3 regions of the Paenibacillus sp. CAA11 genome follow, and region 3 is predicted to be linked to each of the others. Evidence: predicted binding sites of a transcription regulator. Region 3 holds the regulator's gene; each other region holds the start of a gene.
What was found. Region 3 encodes Rex, which represses fermentation and respiration genes when NADH is low (regulators of the CRP and FNR family bind a similar motif). Its sites were predicted from a motif close to TTGTGAAATATTTCACAA; they were not measured.

Region 1 (7,108 bases), 630 kb from region 3:
TGGAGCCTGAGAGTGACATTTTGGCCGAAGATAGACCTCTATAGGGTCTGAGGCTAAATGCTCTCCAGGGGATAGACACACTTCGAAGGCGGAGTGAAGTCGATTCAGGGGTAGGGGAGCGTTGTATGTAGGTTGAAGGTGTACCGTAAGGAGCGCTGGACAGCATACAAGTGAGAATGCCGGTATGAGTAACGAAAAGATCAGTGAGAATCTGATCCGCCGAAAGCCTAAGGGTTCCTGAGGAAGGTTCGTCCGCTCAGGGTAAGTCGGGACCTAAGGCGAGGCCGAAAGGCGTAGTCGAAGGACAACAGGTGGAAATTCCTGTACCACCGTAAACCGCTATGAGCGATGGGGTGACGCAGCAGGGTAGTGACGCGGACTGATGGATGTCCGTCCAAGCAGTGAGGCTGGTGTGTAGGCAAATCCGCACACTTTAAGGCTGGGCTGTGATGGGGAGTGAAAATTACAGTAGCGAAGGTCATGATCTCACACTGCCAAGAAAAGCCTCTAGCCAGGTGAAGGTGCCCGTACCGTAAACCGACACAGGTAGGCGAGAAGAGAATTCTAAGGCGCGCGGAAGAACTCTCGTTAAGGAACTCGGCAAAATGACCCCGTAACTTCGGGAGAAGGGGTGCCTCGGTAGGGTGAATAGCCCGAGGGGGCCGCAGTGAAAAGGCCCAAGCGACTGTTTAGCAAAAACACAGGTCTGTGCGAAGCCGCAAGGCGAAGTATACGGGCTGACGCCTGCCCGGTGCTGGAAGGTTAAGGGGAGTGGTTAGGAGTAATCCGAAGCTGTGAACCGAAGCCCCAGTAAACGGCGGCCGTAACTATAACGGTCCTAAGGTAGCGAAATTCCTTGTCAGGTAAATTCTGACCCGCACGAATGGCGTAACGACTTGGGCGCTGTCTCAACGAGAGATCCGGTGAAATTTTAATACCTGTGAAGATGCAGGTTACCCGCGACAAGACGGAAAGACCCCATGGAGCTTTACTGCAGCTTGATATTGGACTTTGATACGATTTGTACAGGATAGGTGGGAGCCTAGGAAGCCGGAGCGCCAGCTTCGGTGGAGGCGACGTTGGGATACCACCCTGATCGTATCGGAGTTCTAACCTGGTACCGTAATCCGGTGCGGGGACAGTGTCAGGTGGGCAGTTTGACTGGGGCGGTCGCCTCCTAAAGAGTAACGGAGGCGCCCCAAGGTTCCCTCAGAATGGTTGGAAATCATTCGAAGAGTGCAAAGGCAAAAGGGAGCTTGACTGCGAGACTGACAAGTCGAGCAGGGACGAAAGTCGGGCTTAGTGATCCGGTGGTACCGCATGGAAGGGCCATCGCTCAACGGATAAAAGCTACCCTGGGGATAACAGGCTTATCTCCCCCAAGAGTCCACATCGACGGGGAGGTTTGGCACCTCGATGTCGGCTCATCGCATCCTGGGGCTGAAGTAGGTCCCAAGGGTTGGGCTGTTCGCCCATTAAAGCGGTACGCGAGCTGGGTTCAGAACGTCGTGAGACAGTTCGGTCCCTATCTGTCGTGGGCGTAGGAAATTTGAGAGGAGCTGTCCTTAGTACGAGAGGACCGGGATGGACGCACCGCTGGTGCACCAGTTGTTCCGCCAGGAGCACAGCTGGGTAGCTAAGTGCGGAAGGGATAAGCGCTGAAAGCATCTAAGCGTGAAGCCCCCCTCAAGATGAGATTTCCCGAGTTAGTAAGACCCCTTGAAGACGACGAGGTAGATAGGCTGGGGGTGGAAGTGCAGCAATGCATGGAGCTGACCAGTACTAATCGGTCGAGGGCTTATCCTAAAATGACCCCACAAAGTGAAGAAGAGGCTTCGAGGCTGATTCCGAATACTTTGCGGGAACCCCGAGAAGATCTAAATCACAATTTCGTTTCGTATCCAGTTTTCAGGTGATCAAACATCTGAACAATTGTGGGTGGATATCAAGGTTTGATATTTTCTCGCAGGCTGTTTTTGAAGGTGGGTTATTTTCCTTGATGAATTTCAGGGAGCGATAGCGACCGGAAAAAACCTGTTTGGTGGCGATAGCGGAGGGGTTCCACACGTACCCATCCCGAACACGACCGTTAAGCCCTCCAGCGCCGATGGTACTTGGACCGCAGGGTCCTGGGAGAGTAGGACGCCGCCAAGCAAATTCCCTGATGGGAACTTTGTCTCGCCGATGGTTCGGCAGATTAGATAAGGGCCCTTAGCTCAGCTGGTTAGAGCGCACCCCTGATAAGGGTGAGGTCGGTGGTTCGAGTCCACTAGGGCCCACCATTCTCTAACTTCCATGAAATTGAGTGTACAGGGACCCGAGAAATAATCGGAATGAATCCCAAAGTTGCACATCACTTTTTGGGATGAGATAAGGGGCCATAGCTCAGCTGGGAGAGCGCCTGCCTTGCAAGCAGGAGGTCAGCGGTTCGATCCCGCTTGGCTCCACCATTATTCCCTGATAGCTCAGTTGGTAGAGCACTCGACTGTTAATCGAGTTGTCACAGGTTCGAGTCCTGTTCGGGGAGCCACTTGCTTTCATAGCTCAGTAGGTAGAGTACATCCGTGGTAAGGATGAGGTCACCGGTTCGATCCCGGTTGAAAGCTCCATGTTGATAGTAAGGCCCGTTGGTCAAGCGGTTAAGACACCTCCCTTTCACGGAGGTAACAGGGGTTCGATTCCCCTACGGGTCATCCCATTTCGGAGGCTTAGCTCAGCTGGGAGAGCATCTGCCTTACAAGCAGAGGGTCGGGGGTTCGAACCCCTCAGCCTCCACCATATTCCATATTCATATGCCGGTGTAGCTCAATTGGTAGAGCAACTGACTTGTAATCAGTAGGTTGGGGGTTCAAGTCCTCTCGCCGGCACCATTGTGGAGGCTTAGCGAAGTGGCCAAACGCAGCAGACTGTAAATCTGTTCTCGTCGAGTTCGGTGGTTCGAATCCATCAGCCTCCACCAGTAAGTAAGAGCCATTAGCTCAGTTGGTAGAGCACCTGACTTTTAATCAGGGTGTCGAAGGTTCGAGTCCTTCATGGCTCACTTCTTTAAATGTGCGCGTGTGGCGGAATTGGCAGACGCACTAGACTTAGGATCTAGCGTCTTTGACGTGGGGGTTCAAGTCCCTCCACGCGCATCATTATTTATGCGGACGTGGCTCAGCGGTAGAGCATCGCCTTGCCAAGGCGAGGGTCGCGGGTTCGATTCCCGTCGTCCGCTCCATGCGCCCTTAGCTCAGCTGGATAGAGCGTTTGACTACGAATCAAAAGGTCAGGAGTTCGAATCTCTTAGGGCGCGCCATTTTTTTATTGCTTGTCGGGATGTAGCTCAGCTTGGTAGAGCACCTGGTTTGGGACCAGGGGGTCGCATGTTCAAATCGTGTCATCCCGACCATATATTTTGCGGGTGTAGTTCAATGGTAGAACTCCAGCCTTCCAAGCTGGTAGCGTGGGTTCGATTCCCATCACCCGCTTTGCTTACAAAGAAGAGACGACAATAATGTCGTTTCTTTTTTTATTATTTCCACTAAGTATAACTCTCACTGTTACAACGATGTGGATACGATGTAAATTACATGAGTACACACCTTTCCATGGTCGTCCATACTTAATCCTTAATCGAGGTGGGACGGAATATTGATCATTTTCTATAGCCAGAACTGGGGAGAGTTCGGTCTGCGTGGAACGGAGACTGGCTTCTATAAAGAAAGCAGCTGACTGTCCTATTTCAGGAAAAAGAAAAAGAGCTCTTATTTTATCACCATATTGTAACTATCTATGTTACAATATGAAAAGATACAGCTAAATATAGGAGGTCCTTTTTATGAAAATTCTAGTTACAGGCGCTACAGGAAAGCTCGGATCCAAGGTCGTCGAGACACTTTTGAAATCCGTTCCGGCAAGTCAGCTGGCAGTCAGTGTTCGCCATCCGGAGAAAGCGGAAGCACTTCGCGCACAAGGCGTGGAGGTAAGACAGGGGGATTTCGATCATCCGGAATCACTGGACAAGGCTTTTGCCGGGATTGATCGGCTACTGATTATTTCCGCAGACGGGGACAATGAGACCCGAATCCGTCAGCATACGAATGCTGTGGAAGCCGCTGCTAGAGCCAAAGTAGGCTTTATCGCTTACACAAGTTTAGGCAATGCCCAGGAAAGCAAGATGTTCCTGGCTCCACCGCACCAGGCTGCAGAGAAAGCGATTCTGCAAACGGGTATTCCCTATTCATTCTTGCGAAATAACTGGTACTTGGAGAATGAGGGCGCAAGCATTCAGGGCGTTCTAGCAGGAGCTCCGTGGGTAACGTCTGCAGGGTCCGGCAAGGTTGGCTGGGCATTGCAGCAGGATTATGCAGAAGCAGCTGCCGCTGTTTTGACGGGGGTAGGCCATGAGAATACGATTTACGAATTGTCCGGTAAGCTGTTGACACAGGAAGAGCTGGCGGGAGCTCTTGCCAAGGTTCTAAATAAGGAAGTTTCCGTGCAGCAGGTGGATGATGCTGTTTACGCAGATATCATGAAAAAGGCAGGGGTACCGGAGTTCCTTCTCCCTATGCTTGTGGAGATTCAAAAGGGTATTCGGGAAGGAGCGCTTGAAATCGAAAGCAATGATTTCGAGAAGCTGCTCGGACGTCCAGCCACACCCGTACATGAGGCGCTTGGTCAGCTTGTAACTCAGTTGTCATAATGCAGTAATGAAGCCGGCTTTCCTTGAAATGAAGGGAAGTCGGCTTTTTATTATAATCCTTTATGTTAACTATTTGGTGAATATGATATAGTTAATAGGGAAATTTTTTCTATATTTAGTGTTGGTGAAAGTCATACATATCATAATTAATTTTATAACGTTACGAACTATAAGAAGGAGTACTACATGGCCCAATATGTCTATAAGCAAATCATTGACGATCTGAAGAAGAAGATTTTTGCTGGACAATTTGCGGATATGAGATTGCCGGATGAGCGCAGCCTCAGTGAAACTTATCAAGTGAGCCGCAGTTCGGTAAAGCGGGCCCTGACAAAGATGGAGAGCGATGGAATTATCTTTAAGAAGCAGGGTTCAGGCACCTTTATTAATCCGCTGTATATTAAGAATGAATCCATCTTCAACTATGAGGGCACGAATTTAGGCGTAACAGACAATTTTCAAATGCATGGGAAAAAGCCGAAGGTCAAAGTTCTCACCTTTGAGGTGATTCCCCCTACAGAAGAATTGCAGCGGGATTTATTCCTGCAGCCCCATGATTTTGTATATAAAATCATACGATTGCGATTGTTCGATGACGAGCCTTTTATGATCGAGACAGGTTATATCCCCATTAAGATCGTGCAGAACTTGAATCAATCCATCATTGAAGGATCAATCTTTAATTATTTGGAGGACTCGCATAATCTTGCAGTAACCAAATCCTTTCTATCTATTTTTGCAGAGCCTTCTGAGGCTCAGGACCAGGAACTGCTTCACTTAAGTGAGCATGAGCCGGTGGGCGTTATGGAAGGCATATTTTTCTTGGACAACGGTACTCCCTTTGAATTTTCACACATGCGGTTTCATTACAAATATATGAAATTTAATACGTTTGTTTCTGTTCATTAAGGGCTGAATTTCAATTCAGCTCTTTTTTTGTGCGCAAATTTGAATCTGAGCTTAGAAACAGTGAAACGACATTTTGTTACAGATTTTTTAACAGATAGGCTATTTTTAGACGAATTTCGCGCATCTTTCAAAGTATGTTCATAATTTCACAAAATTGGACCGTATCATTTGTAAAAAAGGTTGAATTTCGCGGCCGCGGCGTTATTATAAAGGTGTCGACACAAAGATTGGAAAAAAATACACAGGAAAATATTTAAGGGGTGGATGAAATGGGAACACCAGCGGTGCAAGTGGATTACTCATCTCAAACTTACTTAGACAAACTTGATGCTTATTGGCGTGCAACTAACTACATTTCTGTAGGACAGCTTTATCTCAAAGACAATCCGTTGTTAAGAGAGCCTTTGAAGGAATCAGACGTTAAGGTCAAACCGATTGGTCACTGGGGAACCATCCCGGGCCAGAACTTTATCTATGCACATCTTAATCGTGTAATTAACAAATATGATCTTAATATGTTCTATGTTGAAGGTCCGGGTCACGGTGGCCAGGTTATGGTCTCCAACTCTTATCTGGACGGAAGCTACACAGAAATCTATCCGGAAATCACACAGGATATTCAAGGGATGAAGAAGCTGTTCAAGCAGTTCTCTTTCCCGGGAGGAATTGCTTCCCACGCGGCTCCGGAGACACCAGGCTCCATTCATGAAGGCGGCGAGTTAGGATATTCCCTGTCCCATGGTGTTGGTGCTATTCTGGATAATCCGGATTTAATATCCGCTGTGATTGTTGGGGATGGTGAGGCCGAAACCGGACCGCTGGCTGCTTCATGGTTCTCTAACCGGTTTATTAATCCAATCACAGATGGTGCGGTACTGCCTATCCTTCACTTGAATGGATTTAAGATCAGCAACCCTACAATCCTGTCTCGTCAGACGAATGAGGAATTAACTGCGTACTTTAGAGGGATGGGTTGGGAGCCTTTCTTCGTGGAAGGTGACGATCCGAAGCTTATGCATCCTGCTATGGCAGAAGTACTTGATGCGATTATCGAGAAGATTTCCTCGATCCAGAAGTATGCTCGTGAAAATAACGACTCCTCCCGCCCTGCTTGGCCGATGCTGGTCTTCCGCACACCTAAAGGCTGGACCGGTCCGAAGGAATGGGACCAAGTGCCAAATGAAGGCTCTTTCCGTGCCCATCAGGTGCCAATCCCGGTTGATCAAAAGCATATGGAGCATGCACCAGCTTTGCTGGAATGGCTGAACAGCTATAAGCCTGAAGAGTGCTTCGATGAGAATGGCCGCCTTAAGCCTGAAATTGCTGAAATTCTGCCGAAGGGCAATAAACGGATGGGCAAGAACCCGGTTACCAATGCGGGGAACCTGGTTAAGGATTTGCGTTTACCCGATTTCCGCGAATATGCTCTAGACAATTCTGCACCAGGTCAGGTCGTGGCTCAGGACATGTCCGTCTTAGGCAAATACGTAAGAGATGTAGTTCGTTTGAATGAGA
Region 2 (7,108 bases), 1.9 Mb from region 3:
CTCGCATGATGTCAAAGCTCTCGGTGAACGCGCCAAATGGATTATTCGCATCCATCTTCAGAGGAATGTCGAGATTGCCCTGAGCGATGTTCAAAGCAAAGCCCTGTAATTCCTTAAATGGCTTCATCATGGTACGGTTAATAAAATAAATGAGAAGTCCACCGAGCAGCGCCAGTGCGGTAAATGTGACGGCTATAATCAGGGCGAGCTGATACTTGCTCTCCTGCATGCTGGACTTGTAATCATCATAAAGAATGATCTGTCCAGCGGGCGCTCCATCCACGGTGACTTTGAGCAGCACATTCCGGTGTCTGACCGCATCATTCACATTCGCAGGAAGTCCTTCTGCAGACTGATGAAGCACCTTCCCCTGCTCATCCAATACGACAAACTCCTGGGTCGTCCCGCTGTAATCGCCCTCCCCGATCTGGTCCCAGTGGCTTTCTACCGTCTTCAGAATCTGATTGGCCGAGACCATATCCACATCGGTGTCTACCTCTCTTAGAATGATCTGTACAGATAAAGCAAGACCCGCAAGGAATACCAGCAGCATAGCCCAAAGAAATCCCTTGTATCTCACTTGGACTCGTCCTCCAGCACATAGCCTATGCCCCATACGGTCTTGATATATTGCGGTTTGTTCGGATTCACTTCAATCTTCTCTCTTAAGTGGCGAATATGAACATTCAGCGTTCCATCTCCGGTAAACGAGTCCTCCCATACCTTGGCGAATAGCTCTTCCTTCGGAATGACCCTGTTCTTGTGCTGAACCAAATAACATAGCAATTTGTACTCTTGCGATTTGAATTTGATCTCTTTCTCATTTACCTTCACACGGGACAAGGCGCAGTCAATTTGAACATGGCCAAACTCCAGCCTGTCCGTGCTCGCAGTGCTCTGGCTGCCATACCGCTTAAGCACTGCCTTCACTTTAGCCAGCAGCACCACCAGGGTGTAGGGCTTCTGGATATAGTCATCCCCGCCGATATTCAGTGCGATCAGCACATCATCATCGCTGGAGCGGGCACTGATGAACAGGATCGGGATATCGGTGGTTTGCCTTAACTTTTTACACAGCTCAAACCCAGAGGTCTGGCCCAAATTAATATCCAGTAGAATCAAGGAAGTCTTATGCTCCTGCAAGAACTGCTCACACGCCTCCGCACTGGTCACATAAGCAGACCGAACCTCGAACATATTCAAATACTCACAGGTCGTCTCTGCCAAAACGATCTCATCATCCACAATCAAGCAATCATAATGCATATTTGTAATCTCCTATATTTTGCTATTGTTTAGCTCCTATTGTACAACAACCCCACCTATATAGAATGAACTAAAGAATGAGCGTTATAAGACCGTATTAGGCCGTGACCTCTACTACGAATAGAAGCTTAAGGAGACTAGCGAGAAATGAAGACTTTCTTTGCCCTATCGCCTCCTTGAACGAAAATTTGAATTAATAAAAACAGTGACGTATGCCCTTGTCGCAGAGAAATCACCTTCATTAAGATAAACAGGAGTGACACATGCTAGATGTGTCTGACCGTGTTTTTATACAGATCAGGGGTGGACCAAAGCATGCGAATCACAAAACGAACATGGGGTCTGCAGACAACCATTACGCTCATGGTGGGTGCAGTCTTACTAATTATGCTGCTGGCCCTATTTGCCATATTCAGCTACAAGATCATTCCGCAAACCCGGCAGAGCATGGAGGACAAGGCGCTGGCCATTGCGAGAACACTGGCCACCGTCCCGCATATCTCCGAAGGGCTGCAGCGGGGAGAAAGCCGAGAAATTCAAAGCTATACCTCTCGAATTACCCGCCGGAATGACATTATGTTTGTCGTGATCCTTGATATGGAGGGCATTCGCTATTCCCACCCCATGAAGGAATTGATTGGCAGGCCCTTTGAGGGGGGCGGAACGGACCTTGTCATGCAGGGCAAGGAGAGCGTGTCACCAGGACAGGGCCCCCTGGGTCAATCTTACCGGGCTTTCGTCCCTGTCTTCTCCTCCAAAGGGGTTCAAGTTGGTGCTGTTGTAGTTGGACTATCCAGAGAGCGGATGCAGCATACGATACAGCAAAATTCCTGGCTGATCGCGGGCATTCTAGCCTCTGGCGGTCTGCTCGGCATCGCTGGCGCCATACTGCTTGCGCGTAAGATCAAACAGCTGATGTTCGGCCTGGAACCCCATGAAATCTCCATGCTGCTACAGGAAAGAAGCGCCATGCTGCAATCCACCAGGGAAGGTATTATTGCCATCAACCAGGATGCTAAGGTCACACTAATCAACCGCGAAGCAGAACGCTTTCTGGAGATACCCAGCAGCTTTCATTCGAGGGAACCCTTGAAGCAGCCCGTTACAGAGCTGTGGCCCGAGCTGCGGCTTGAACGGGCCCTCACGAACAATGTCATTTGGGATGAAGAAATCGATCTGAGAGGAACCACCCTGCTCGTCAACTGTATGCCGATTCATTCAGGACAGGAGGTCGTCGGCGCCATTGCCACCTTCCGGGACAAAACCGAGATTGTGCGGCTCGCTGAGCGATTGTCGGGCATTTCACTTTATGCGGAGGCGCTGCGTGCACAAGCGCACGAGTTCATGAACAAGCTGCATGTCATCATGGGCATGACGCATATGCAGCGATATGAGGATCTGCAGCAGTACCTCGCCGGAACTGTTGATCGCTACCAAAGCGAGCTGGGTTCGGTGGCCAGGAAGATTAAGGACCCGGTCATGGCCGGATTCCTGCTCGGCAAATTAAGCCGATCAAGGGAGACTGGCATTCACCTTGTGGTAGAGGATGACAGTTATGTGCCCGAATGCGGCGATCCAGAATTGATGCATGAGCTGATTACAGTAATCGGCAATCTGCTGGATAATGCGCTGGACGCCCTGCTGTCCACGCCTGCACAGCCTCATAAGGAAATTCGGCTGGCCTTGATCATGGAGGACGGGCAGCTATATGGGCTGGTAAAGGACAATGGCCCGGGGATAGCCCCTGATCAGCAGAGCAGCATCTTCAGCCAAGGCTTCTCCACCAAAGGCAAGGATCGCGGCATCGGACTTTACCTGGCAGCCCGAAGCGCCGCTAAGCTGGGCGGTTATGTGAGGCTGGTTCCCGGCGAACTGAATCAAGCTGCCGGAGAGACGGGAGCTGTATTCGAATTTGAAGTACCATACAGCTTGAAAAGTGAAGGTGATGGGTAGATGACTATAAAAGTGCTCATTGTAGAAGATGACCCCATGGTCGCGAGGCTAAATGAAAATTATCTAGACATGGTTGAAGGGTTCGAATGTGTAGGCCATGCTGCTTCCGGCGAAGAAGCCAAAGTCATGCTAAGCGATACGCCTGCCGATTTACTGCTGCTTGATATTTATATGCAGCATACGAACGGGCTTCAGCTCCTATCCTCACTACGAGGACAGGAGAATCCAGTGGACGTAATTGTCATCTCCGCAGCCAGTGATAACGGCAGCATCCGCAAAGCGCTTCAGCTTGGTGCGATCGATTACTTAATCAAGCCGTTTGAATTCAAGCGTCTGGATACTGCCCTGACATCCTACCGCCAGCACCATCGCATGATCAAACAGCGGCATCTATCCCAAGAGGAGCTGGATCAAATCATGCGCAAGCGAAGTGGTGGAGTCGAAGAGGCGGCATCGAATCAGCCCCTCCTGGATGGAACACTGCCAAAAGGATTGACAGAAGCGACACTGCGTACCATCTGGGAGATTCTCCGCTCATCGAGTCCAGCGGAACTATCGACAGAAGATATTGCCGCCGCGGCTCCAGTATCACGAATCTCTGTTCGCAAATATTTAAATTATTTAACCGAAATCGGTGCTCTGTCTATGGAAATCCGTTATGGATCGGTGGGGCGCCCGGTCTATATGTACGCCGTAACTGACCTGGGTATTCGAATGTTCGATTAGCCTGCCCATAAAGTGAGGCACGCCTTACAATCGTAGATACAAGGACACTATCGCTGCAGGCTAGTGCCCTTTTTGTGCTGTTCTGTCCGCCTTGGTTACTTTAATTACGAAATGATTTCATTAGTTACATAACATTCCTTGGGTATCTAAATCGCGCTATGATAATTGTGAAAATATGCACAAGGGAGATTCGACATGAACAGATTTAGTAAATCAGGTAAAGCGACATTGTGGCTGACGATCCTATCCCTGATCACCGTGCTGGTGCTGCCGGGCTGCGGGAAGGGCGAAGAAACCACAGACATTGTCATTATTGGCGGAGGCGGCGCGGGCATGACCGCAGCCATCGAAGCGCATAATCAGGGTGCCAAAGTGATCCTGCTAGAGAAGATGCCGATGCTGGGCGGTAATACCGTCCGGGCTGAGGGCGGACTAAATGCAGCAGGCACGCCTTACCAGAAGGCGCTTGGCATTAAGGACAGCCCGGAGCTGCATTACCAGGACACCATGAAGGGTGGTCATAATCTCAACAATCCAGAGCTTGTCCGCACCCTGACGGAGAACGCAGCAGATTCGATTGAGTTCCTGAAAGAGAATGGAGCCGAATTGGCTGAGGTTGGCCGAGCAGGTGGAGCGAGTGTGGATCGGATTCACCGCCCTGCAGGTGGAGAGCCTGCTGGCAACTTTATCGTCGTTGCTTTGAAGAAAAAGCTGGAAGAATACAAGATTGATGTCAGACTGCAAAACACAGTGACAGCGATCAATAAAAAGGAAGACGGCACCGTAACAGGAGTAACTGTAACAGACAAACAAGGCAAAGAATATACCATCAAAGCCAAAGCTGTGATTCTGACGGCTGGAGGATTCGGAGCCAATCTCGATATGGTTACAGAGTATAAGCCAGAGCTGAAAGGATTCTCTACCACGAACCAGCCTGGAGCTACCGGCGACGGCATGCTAATGGCAAAGGAAGCCGGTGCCAAATTAATAGATATGGAACAAATCCAAATTCATCCGACCACCATTCCTAATCAAGGCGTTCTGATTACAGAAGGCGTGCGCGGGGACGGGGCTATTTTGGTCAACAAGGAGGGCAAGCGATTCATCAATGAACTTCTAACACGCGACGTGGTCTCCCAAGGCATTCTAAAGCAGACAGATAAGGTGGCTTACCTGATTTTTAATGATGAATTGCGCAAAAGCTTGGCGGCTACCGAGGAGTACTTTGGCATGGACTTAGTGAAGGAAGCCAGCTCCATCCGTGATCTAGCAGGTCAAATCGGCGTAGACCCTACGGCGCTGACAGACACCGTTAAAAATTACAGCCAATATGCCGCATCAGGGAATGACGCGGACTTCCAGCGGGCTGATATGAAGATTAAGCTGGACACTGGGAAATATTACGCCATTGAAGTAACACCAGGCATTCACCACACGATGGGCGGCGTGACCATCAACACTAAAACTCAGGTTCTTAATGAATCAAATGCCGTCATTCCGGGATTTTTTGCAGCGGGCGAAGTGACGGGCGGCGTACATGGCGGCAACCGATTGGGCGGTAATGCCTTGGCCGATATCATTACATTTGGACGGATTGCTGCTGATGAGGCAGTCAAAACCATTAAATAGGCAATAGGAGAGATCACCATGAACAAAATCGCAAAATGGACACTGGCAGCAGTAGCCGCTGCATCGATAGCTTTACTGGCAGCCTGCGGAGGCTCCTCCGGTCAATATAAAGATGGGACTTATGAAGGTACCGGGGACGGATTGAAGCACAAGATTAAGGTATCGGTTGAAATCAAAGACGAGAAGATTAACAGTATCAAGGTGCTTGAACACAAAGAGACGGAATCTATGATCCAAGCCGCCGTTGACAATAGCATTCCCGAAATTATCGAGAAGCAGGGCACTCAAGGCATAGATGTGGTATCTGGTGCTTCCGGATCCAGCAAAGGCGTCATTGATGCTGTGAGTGATGCTTTAAGCAAGGCTAAAAAATAATTCGCCGGTAAGAGTCCAAAAGCATGAAGTTCAGTAGCCTCTTTGCAGTATTGTAAATCATACCAGAAGAGATCAAGAAGCCGCGCATTGCGCGGCTTTTGTCTATGATTCATATTTCCATCCCCTCAAGTCTACCCTTCACCTAAGTCCCTATCGGCAGATGGGATATCCGACAAGAACTGCTGCTCCTAGGATTCCTGAGCAGAGTTATGCTGGGTTATGCTGGGTCAAATACATCAAAAAATGAAACCAGCTTACAAATATGCCGACAGCGAGTGCCTTCGGTCTCCCTAAGCTTCAGTGTTGAACAGGCGGGTAGATCCCAGTCCATGCAACCTGACAAGCTGGGTCGCCATATATTTAGGCGTATACGGCATGTCGTTCTCCAGCCAATACATAATAATCCCCAGATGGGCAGAGGTACTGTAGCGAACAATGAGGTCTCTCGGCATCATAACCTCTCGGTCATTAGGCTGCGCGATGATAGATCGGTGGGTTAAGGAATCCTGAATAATGCTCTCCATTCGTTTAAGGAACCCCGGCAAGCCACGCGGACCCAGCATGACTTTGTAAAAATAGACATGCTCTGCAATATGCTCAAATTGGCGGATAAAAGAATCCGGCGGCGTATCCGTATCCTTAATGAAATCACTTGCTTCAAAGCCGCTCGGAAGCCGAAAGGCCGCTGAGAACTCGTCCATCATATCATCCACAACTTTATCCAAGAGATCATACTTGTCCTTATAGTGAAGATAGAACGTAGCCCGGTTGATCCCGGCTCGCTCCGTGATATCACGCACCGTGACATGCTCGAAGCCCTTCTCCTCCATTAATCCGATCCATGCATCCCTAATAAGAAGAAGAGTGCGCTTAATCCGCGGATCTACTTGTTCATTTTTATTAGACATGGCCGTTCCCTTTGTTTAACTTTTTCATGTTACTCGCCATCCTTCCCGGTTCTGTCAATAATGCGACATTTTCCCCAAGATTATTGGTTGCTGTTAATTTGGATCACTCTTATTATAAACAACATACCGACGCTAATACAACACCGTGTCGATTGTTCTAACAACTTATCAAGAAAGGAAGAGAAATAACATGTCAACAGAGAAATCAAAGGCAGGCTTAGTGACGATTGGATTACTAATAGGATTGTTCC
Region 3 (7,108 bases):
AAATTGACAACGGAATTCATCGCCAGAGAGGCGCTCTTCTTTTAGAAGGATGTCTAAAGAATGCTCAAATACCGCCGCATGCTCTTCAAGAAGCTTCTTAGTTCGTGCGGCGAGGTCATCCAGAATCATCTGATTTTCCTTCATCAGCACCTCGGTAGTCACCATATCCATACTCATGATCCCAAGGCTGGTCAGTCCGGATTTCATCATCGTCTGAACCATGTTAAGGGCCTGCTCAAAGTCATTGCTGGAGCCGGTGCTTCGGCCTCCATAGTAGATTTCTTCGGCTGCCGCACCCGCAAGGGCAATCATAATCTGGCCTTCCAGATATGCCTTGGTATAAAGGTATTTCTCTTCCTGGGGGTTATGCCGTACATAACCTAACGCTTTACCGCGAGGACTGAGCGCGACCTGATTCACACTGCCCGGTGCCACAATCTCAGCGAGCACTGCATGCCCCAGCTCGTGAACGGCCACCCGTCTCTTCTCTTCTTGCGTAGATTCCCGGTCTGTCTTCTCACCAAGCATCACCTTATCAACGGCCATTGATAGATGGCGCTGCTCAATCTGGCTGAGATTCTCACGCATCGCGTAGATAGCAGCTTCGTTCATCACACTCTCGAGCTGCGCTCCAGAGAAGCCGTAGGATTCTTCGGCTACCTTTGTCATGTTCACATCCGGATGAAGCGGCTTATTCTTCGCATGAATGTTCAGAATATGCATCCGGCCTTTCTTGTCTGGCAGATCCACTTGGATGTGACGGTCAAAGCGGCCAGGCCGCAAGAGCGCACTATCAAGCATTTCCTTCCGGTTCGTTGCCGCGATCAGCAGAATCCGCGGAGCATCTGACGTATAGATCCCATCCATCTCAGTCAGAAGCTGGTTGAGCGTCTGATCGTACTCGCGCTGCTGCCCGCCTTCCCGCTTGCCGCCAATAACATCGATTTCATCAATAAAGATAACCGCATTCTCTTTATTCTCCTTGAGCGCTCGGGTACGCGCATCCTTGAACAAATCACGGATACGGCTTGCACCTACACCTACATACATCTCTACAAACTCACTGCCGGAAGCGGCAACAAAGACTGCATTCGTGTAGCTTGCCGCTGCCTTTGCCATCAACGTTTTCCCCGTTCCCGGAGGCCCTGTCAGCAGAATCCCTTTGAGCGGACGAATACCGAATTTCTTAATTTCCTCATGTCTAATCATGAAATCCAGAGCTTCACGCAGCTCCTGCTTCGCACTGTCTTGGCCGCCGATCTCTTCAAAGGTCAGTTTGGCAGGGGGAGCCTTCTTCCGCTTCCGCTCCTGAGCGGCACCAACCGTAATTCCGCCTCTCATCACCGTCACGGCATATAACGCTCCCAGCATAATAAGCGCAATAACTACAGGCAGAATATTAACTCCAACGTATGCAAGGAAGATTAAGAGGACGGGAACAAACCCTATCACAATTTCCTTTGTCCATTTAGGCATTATTCCACACTCCTATCTTTTCTGGTATACGCGGGAGAATGATAAATTTGCTAGCTTGTCCATCTGTCAGTGCTATATATACGTTCTGATCATCCATCTCGGCTGTTGCCTGGATACTACTATTTGTCTTGACCAGCTTGCTCAAAGTCTCTGGGATCTGCGTATAATTCCTGTTCTCCATAGCCTCCGCGATTGGAAACATGGCATTGCCCCACCATTTGTCCAAAGCAGGGGAAGAATGATCCTCTACATCGAGCTTTAAGGAGCGATTGCCGAGCAGGGACTTACCGTCTTTATTAATATAATCAACAAGGCCTTTTAGATCAGTTCCTGGCTTCAAATCAAGTTTCAAACCTACCGTGCTTTGGGTAATATCAAGTTGAGCCTCTTTCACACCTTTATAATTTTTAACCAATTTCTCCAGTGGACCCTGGAGTGCCATTTGCCGATAGGTGAACCAGCCTCCAAACAGTAGGACAGCCGTCACGGCAACCGTTGCAACAATCGGGAAAATGCGCAGTTTCACTTAAGGTCCTCCTTCATCTATTTGAGATAATCTATGAATCTTATAATCTGTGAGCCATATTAGTCTTTCACAGGTGCGAGTTGTTCGCGCCTATTTCTGCTGCTTCAAAGTACAGACTATAGTATATCACAGAATATATACCGATAGGCAAAAAAGTATGAACTTAATTTAAATTTTCAAGATTATCTGGAAATGACTATGACTATAATCGCAAAAAAAAAGAGTCTCTCCCTTCTGCGGGCAGAGACTCTTGCTATTTGTTAAACTAAAGTTTTACATTGAACTTTCTATTATAACGGCCTTATAAGGCTCTATAACATTCATTTCTTTAGTTCATTCTATATATTTCTATTGCTTACACTATCGGTTAGGCACGGTGAACTGTTCCGATAAAGGCTGTCCGTTGCTAAATCGATAGAATCGGTAATAATAATGATCATCCGCTTTATAGAATAATTGCCATACATATTGGCCTTCATAGACACCTGGCAGCAGCCGGACAATTCGGGCATCCGGAAGCTCGCTTTTGACTTTGTTGGTCATCGCTTGCTTGGACAGGCCGTTGCTCTTCAGCTCTATATGGGGAGCGCTGTCCCCATCAAGCCAGACCATGATGTCCTCACCATCGGCATTCTTGCCTTCCACTACCCAGCAAACCGTATCCCAGACCGATTTCGTTACCTCCGTCGTCTGAACCAGTCCTGCTTCCTTCTTGGCGCGCAAAATCGCTGCATCCTCCGCCTTCCAGGTGTCCTTCTGCACATAGATGTAATACTGATATACGCCGATAAATACCAGTATAACAGCCATTATAGCAACCAGAATCCACCTCGTCCTGTTCTTCATGCGCGTCACTTCCTTTCCCTGAAAAGGAGAGGAGCTTTCGGCCTCCTTAAACTTGCCTTATGGCTCTTTGCCTTAAGCTCCACTCCACCTAGCTATTCTTATCTTGCGAGCAGCCCTTCAAAAGCTAGCTGAGCCTCCCGCCGGATCCGTTCCTCATCCAGGGTCAAGCAGACGCCGTGCTTCACGATCTGTTTTCCGTCAATCCAGACATGGGCTACATCCTTCGGCCCCGCCGAATATACAGCATGAGAGATATAATCCGTTCTCGGCAGCAAATGCGCTTGATCCGTATCTAGTGCGATAAAGTCCGCCTTCATTCCGACCGCAAGCTTGCCTGTATTGTGTAAAAAGACAGACTTCGCACCGTACTCTGTGCCCATTTTGAGTGCTTCCAAGGCTGGAACCGCAGTAGGGTCACCGGATACACCTTTGTGAATCAGAGCCGCCAAGCGAATCTCTTCAAACATATCCAGATTATTATTGCTGGCTGCACCGTCCGTTCCCAAGGACACAGTAACCCCGGCTTTCAGCAGATCCGGTACACGGGCTACTCCACTCGCAAGCTTCAGATTACTGCCTGGATTATGAGACACAGCTACCCCGTGAGCTGCAAGAATCTCAATCTCTTGATCTTCCAGGTGAACTGCATGTGCAACAAGTGAAGGCCGGCTAAACATGCCAAGCTTCTCAAGATGTGCAACCGGACGAAGGCCATAATCCGCGACGTTCTGCTGAACCTCTGCAGCCGTCTCCGACATATGTGTATGCATCGGCAAATTCAAATCATGTGCGAGCTGCACAAATTTCTCAATATAATCCGGAGGACAGGTGTAAGGAGCATGCGGTGAAATCACCGTTGTAATTCTTCCATCAGCTTGTCCGTGCCAGTCTTTGGAGAAGCGAGCGGCCTCCTCCAGCTTCTGCTGCTGTACATCAGGCGGACACAGACCAATCACGCCGCGTGACAGCACGCCGCGGATTCCGCTTTCTGAAGTCACCTTAGCCACTTGGTCCATATGGTCATACATATCGAGAAAGGTCGTCGTACCTCCCTTGAGCATTTCCAATACAGAAAGCGAGGTTCCCCAATATACATCCTCGCTGGTAAACTTTGCTTCCATCGGCCACATCTTCTCCTGAAGCCATACCTGAAGCGCTAGATCATCACCATAACCCCGCAGCAGAGACATTGCTGCATGGCCATGTGTATTGATCAAGCCAGGCATGAACAGAAGATGCCGTCCGTCAAATACTTCAGTACCCTCCTGAACCTTTGGGCGCTGTTCTCCAATATAGGCTATCTGATCATCTTCGATCAGCATATAGCCATGGATTACAGGCTTCTCTGCCTGCATTACGGCAAAAGCTCCGTTCTCAATCAGCCACTTCCGACTCATTCGTCTGATTCTCCTTCCCGTTATCCAAATAATATGCCAAGCTGAGCAAATCTGTAGTGAAATCGGCGGCATGCACCCTAACTTCAGATGGAACCTTCAGAATGGACGGAGCAAAATTCAAGATCGCTTGAATTCCTGCACGAACCAACTGATCCGCAACACGCTGTGCTTCAAAATCAGGCACCGTAATAATGGCGATTCGTATGTTCTCTTTGATGACAGTCTCCTCAAGCTCCTCGATCGGCTGGATCATCAATGAATTGATCTTTGATCCCACCTTCGCAGGAGATGCATCAAAGACAGCGACAATCTTCATATTGTCGTTCAAATAAGTATTGTAGTTGGAGAGGGCCTGGCCTAAATTACCGGCCCCCACCAACGCCACGCTAATCTGCTGATCCAAATTCAGGATGTGCCGAATCTTCTCAATCAGATAGGTCACATCATAACCGATCCCCTTGCGCCCGAAATCACCAAAATAAGCTAGATCCTTACGGATTTGAGCCGGATTCAAATCCAGCTTCTGCCCAAGCTCCTGTGAAGATACTGTCGATACATCACGGCTGCTCAGTTCATTCAAGTAACGCAGGTAGACCGGAAGACGCCGAACTACGGCATCTGATATTTTCTCTGTTTTCATCTCTAGTGTTCCCCCTTATTTACGCCCCGTGTGCGTACTATTCGGCTGAGTCAAGCCAGTCCGAGATCCGGGAAACCATTTGGCTCATAGGCATATGTTCCATCTTGGGACCCGGCAAAGAATACAAGAAGTACTTGCCGTAATAAGATTCCAGTATACGTGTATCATAAACAATGACAATTCCTCGATCCTTAGAGGATCGTACCAGTCTACCGAACCCCTGCTTAAAACGAATCACTGCCTGGGGAACCGACAGCTTCATGAACGGGTTCTTCTTCTGCTGCTGCAGCCGCTCGCTCTTCGCCTCAACCAGCGGATGATTGGGCGGTTGAAAAGGGAGGCGGACGATAGCAAGACTGGTCAGAGCTTCCCCAGGAATATCGACCCCTTCCCAGAAGCTGCTCGTCCCCAGCAGAACCGAAGCTTCCTTGCTCTGGAATCTGCGGGTCAGCTTGGTACGGCTGCCGCTATCCACCCCCTGCCCAATGACAGAAATTCCATGGGCAGACAGTCTCTCCTTCAAAGGATCATAGACTTGACGAAGCATGCGGTAAGACGTAAACAGAACAAGCATCCGGCCCTGTGTGGCTATAGCGGAATCCGCAAGTGAGCCTGCTAAGGTCTGAATAAAATGCTCATCTCCTACACTTCCCTTTACGCTGGGAAAGTCCCGCGGAATGACAAGCAGCGCCTGCTCCCGGTACCGGAACGGCGAAGGAAGCATGCTTGTTATGAGCCGATCCTGCTCTGCCGCCTCCTGCAGTCCGAGCTGGTCGATCATATATTGGAACGACTTATCTACAGACAGTGTCGCCGAGGTCATCACAACACTCTTTTTCTTGTCAAAAAAATAGGCCTTCAGCTGTTCGCTCACTTCAATCGGCACGGCATACAGCTGGAGAGACTTGCTGCGATAATGACCGTTGCCTTCAAGCCAATACACCGTATCCTCGCTGTCCAGCTTCATGAAAAAGCGCAGTGTATCTCTTAGCGCTCCCAAGTCTTTGAACAAGCCCCCCAGGTCGGTCAGGAGACCTTCAGAGCCATAATCCTCTTGTTCATCCTTAATTTCAGACAGCATTCGCTCTCCCTTGCGGACAACCTCGCTGATGGAGATATGGATTTGATTCTCCAATACCTGCAGCTGATCCCAGTTCTTCGGCTTCTTCATCGGAAGGAGCCGCTGCACGAACTGCCCAGGCTCACCTGGCGCAGCATCACTGCGTTCAGGCATCAGCCCGAACAGAAGGTCACTCAAGCGGTCCCAGCTCTCCTTCACCTCAATTAGAGGAGGATACAAGGTGTCAATCACGCTGCTCCATTCAAGGGCCTTCTCCGTGCCTGTGCTTTGCAGCTGCATGCGCAGGTTCGGAAGCTGGCCTGTCCGGCTGTCCTTATAAAGGCGGGTCAGCGTGTGAATGATCGTGAAATATTTCATATGCAGTCCGAGATGCTTGCCAGCAACATCTTCAAGATGGTGGGCTTCATCGATCACGAGGCGTTCGTAGCTTGGAAGGAGCTGATGTCCGGCCTGGATATCGGTGAACAGCTTGGAATGGTTCGTAATGACGACATCCGACACTCCAGCTTCATGCTTGGCACGATGGTAGAAGCATTTGCGGAACCATGGGCATGAGCGCCCAAGACAGGAATCTGATTCACTGGCCACCGATTCCCAAAAGTCTCCGCCGCGGCCCAGATTCAGCTCTTCGTCATCACCGTTCTGTGTTTGGGTTAACCATACGATCATTTGCCCGGCCGTGATTGCTTCTTCCTTAGGATTGGCAAAATCCCGCCTATTGATCTTATGCTCGAATTTCCGCAGACACAAATAATGCTGACGCCCCTTGAAAACCGCAGCGCGGAAAGGGAATGGAACCGTTTCGGTCAGCAGCGGCAGATCCCGCTCCCGCAGCTGTTCTTGAAGGTTGATCGTATGCGTGCTGACCATGACCTTCTCACCGGTCTTCACAGCAGAATAAATCGCGGGAAGAAGGTAACCGAGCGATTTGCCGGTGCCCGTTCCCGCCTCCACCAGAAGATGCTTGTCTTCTTCAAAAGCCTTCATCACTTCATGAAGCATCAAATTCTGAGCGTCCCGCTCTTCGTAATTTGTCAGCTTCTCCCGCAGACGCTCTCTGACGAGCTCCAGAAAACCGTCAAAGGATACACCTTCCAGCGGGTTCTTCTCCTCATTCATCCGTGCGGGAAGAATATCCATCC

Region 1: the regulator Rex is predicted to act here: its motif matches at 5,728-5,745, upstream of DCC85_RS15680 (phosphoketolase family protein).
Region 2: the regulator Rex is predicted to act here: its motif matches at 4,111-4,128, upstream of DCC85_RS21685 (flavocytochrome c).

What each region holds. Positions count from the first base shown of each region.
Region 1 covers NZ_CP028922.1:3,356,861-3,363,968, reverse strand. Annotated here, with positions in the region: rRNA gene DCC85_RS15770 (23S ribosomal RNA) at 1-1,806, shown strand, start outside; rRNA gene rrf (5S ribosomal RNA) at 2,038-2,154, shown strand; tRNA gene DCC85_RS15760 (tRNA-Ile) at 2,206-2,282, shown strand; tRNA gene DCC85_RS15755 (tRNA-Ala) at 2,375-2,450, shown strand; tRNA gene DCC85_RS15750 (tRNA-Asn) at 2,455-2,530, shown strand; tRNA gene DCC85_RS15745 (tRNA-Thr) at 2,534-2,609, shown strand; tRNA gene DCC85_RS15740 (tRNA-Glu) at 2,622-2,693, shown strand; tRNA gene DCC85_RS15735 (tRNA-Val) at 2,703-2,778, shown strand; tRNA gene DCC85_RS15730 (tRNA-Thr) at 2,795-2,870, shown strand; tRNA gene DCC85_RS15725 (tRNA-Tyr) at 2,875-2,959, shown strand; tRNA gene DCC85_RS15720 (tRNA-Lys) at 2,968-3,040, shown strand; tRNA gene DCC85_RS15715 (tRNA-Leu) at 3,054-3,134, shown strand; tRNA gene DCC85_RS15710 (tRNA-Gly) at 3,146-3,220, shown strand; tRNA gene DCC85_RS15705 (tRNA-Arg) at 3,222-3,298, shown strand; tRNA gene DCC85_RS15700 (tRNA-Pro) at 3,315-3,391, shown strand; tRNA gene DCC85_RS15695 (tRNA-Gly) at 3,400-3,470, shown strand; gene DCC85_RS15690 (SDR family oxidoreductase) at 3,821-4,684, shown strand; gene DCC85_RS15685 (GntR family transcriptional regulator) at 4,871-5,593, shown strand; gene DCC85_RS15680 (phosphoketolase family protein) at 5,863-7,108, shown strand, end outside.
Region 2 covers NZ_CP028922.1:4,649,967-4,657,074, forward strand. Annotated here, with positions in the region: gene DCC85_RS21665 (HAMP domain-containing sensor histidine kinase) at 1-580, opposite strand, end outside; gene DCC85_RS21670 (response regulator transcription factor) at 577-1,266, opposite strand; gene dcuS (DcuS/MalK family sensor histidine kinase) at 1,582-3,219, shown strand; gene DCC85_RS21680 (response regulator) at 3,220-3,945, shown strand; gene DCC85_RS21685 (flavocytochrome c) at 4,141-5,574, shown strand; gene DCC85_RS21690 (FMN-binding protein) at 5,593-5,949, shown strand; gene DCC85_RS21695 (TetR/AcrR family transcriptional regulator) at 6,240-6,857, opposite strand; gene DCC85_RS21700 (MDR family MFS transporter) at 7,048-7,108, shown strand, end outside.
Region 3 covers NZ_CP028922.1:2,725,400-2,732,507, forward strand. Annotated here, with positions in the region: gene DCC85_RS12580 (AAA family ATPase) at 1-1,476, opposite strand, end outside; gene DCC85_RS12585 (hypothetical protein) at 1,469-2,002, opposite strand; gene DCC85_RS12590 (cell wall elongation regulator TseB-like domain-containing protein) at 2,363-2,848, opposite strand; gene DCC85_RS12595 (amidohydrolase) at 2,947-4,245, opposite strand; gene DCC85_RS12600 (redox-sensing transcriptional repressor Rex) at 4,223-4,885, opposite strand; gene dinG (ATP-dependent DNA helicase DinG) at 4,923-7,108, opposite strand, start outside.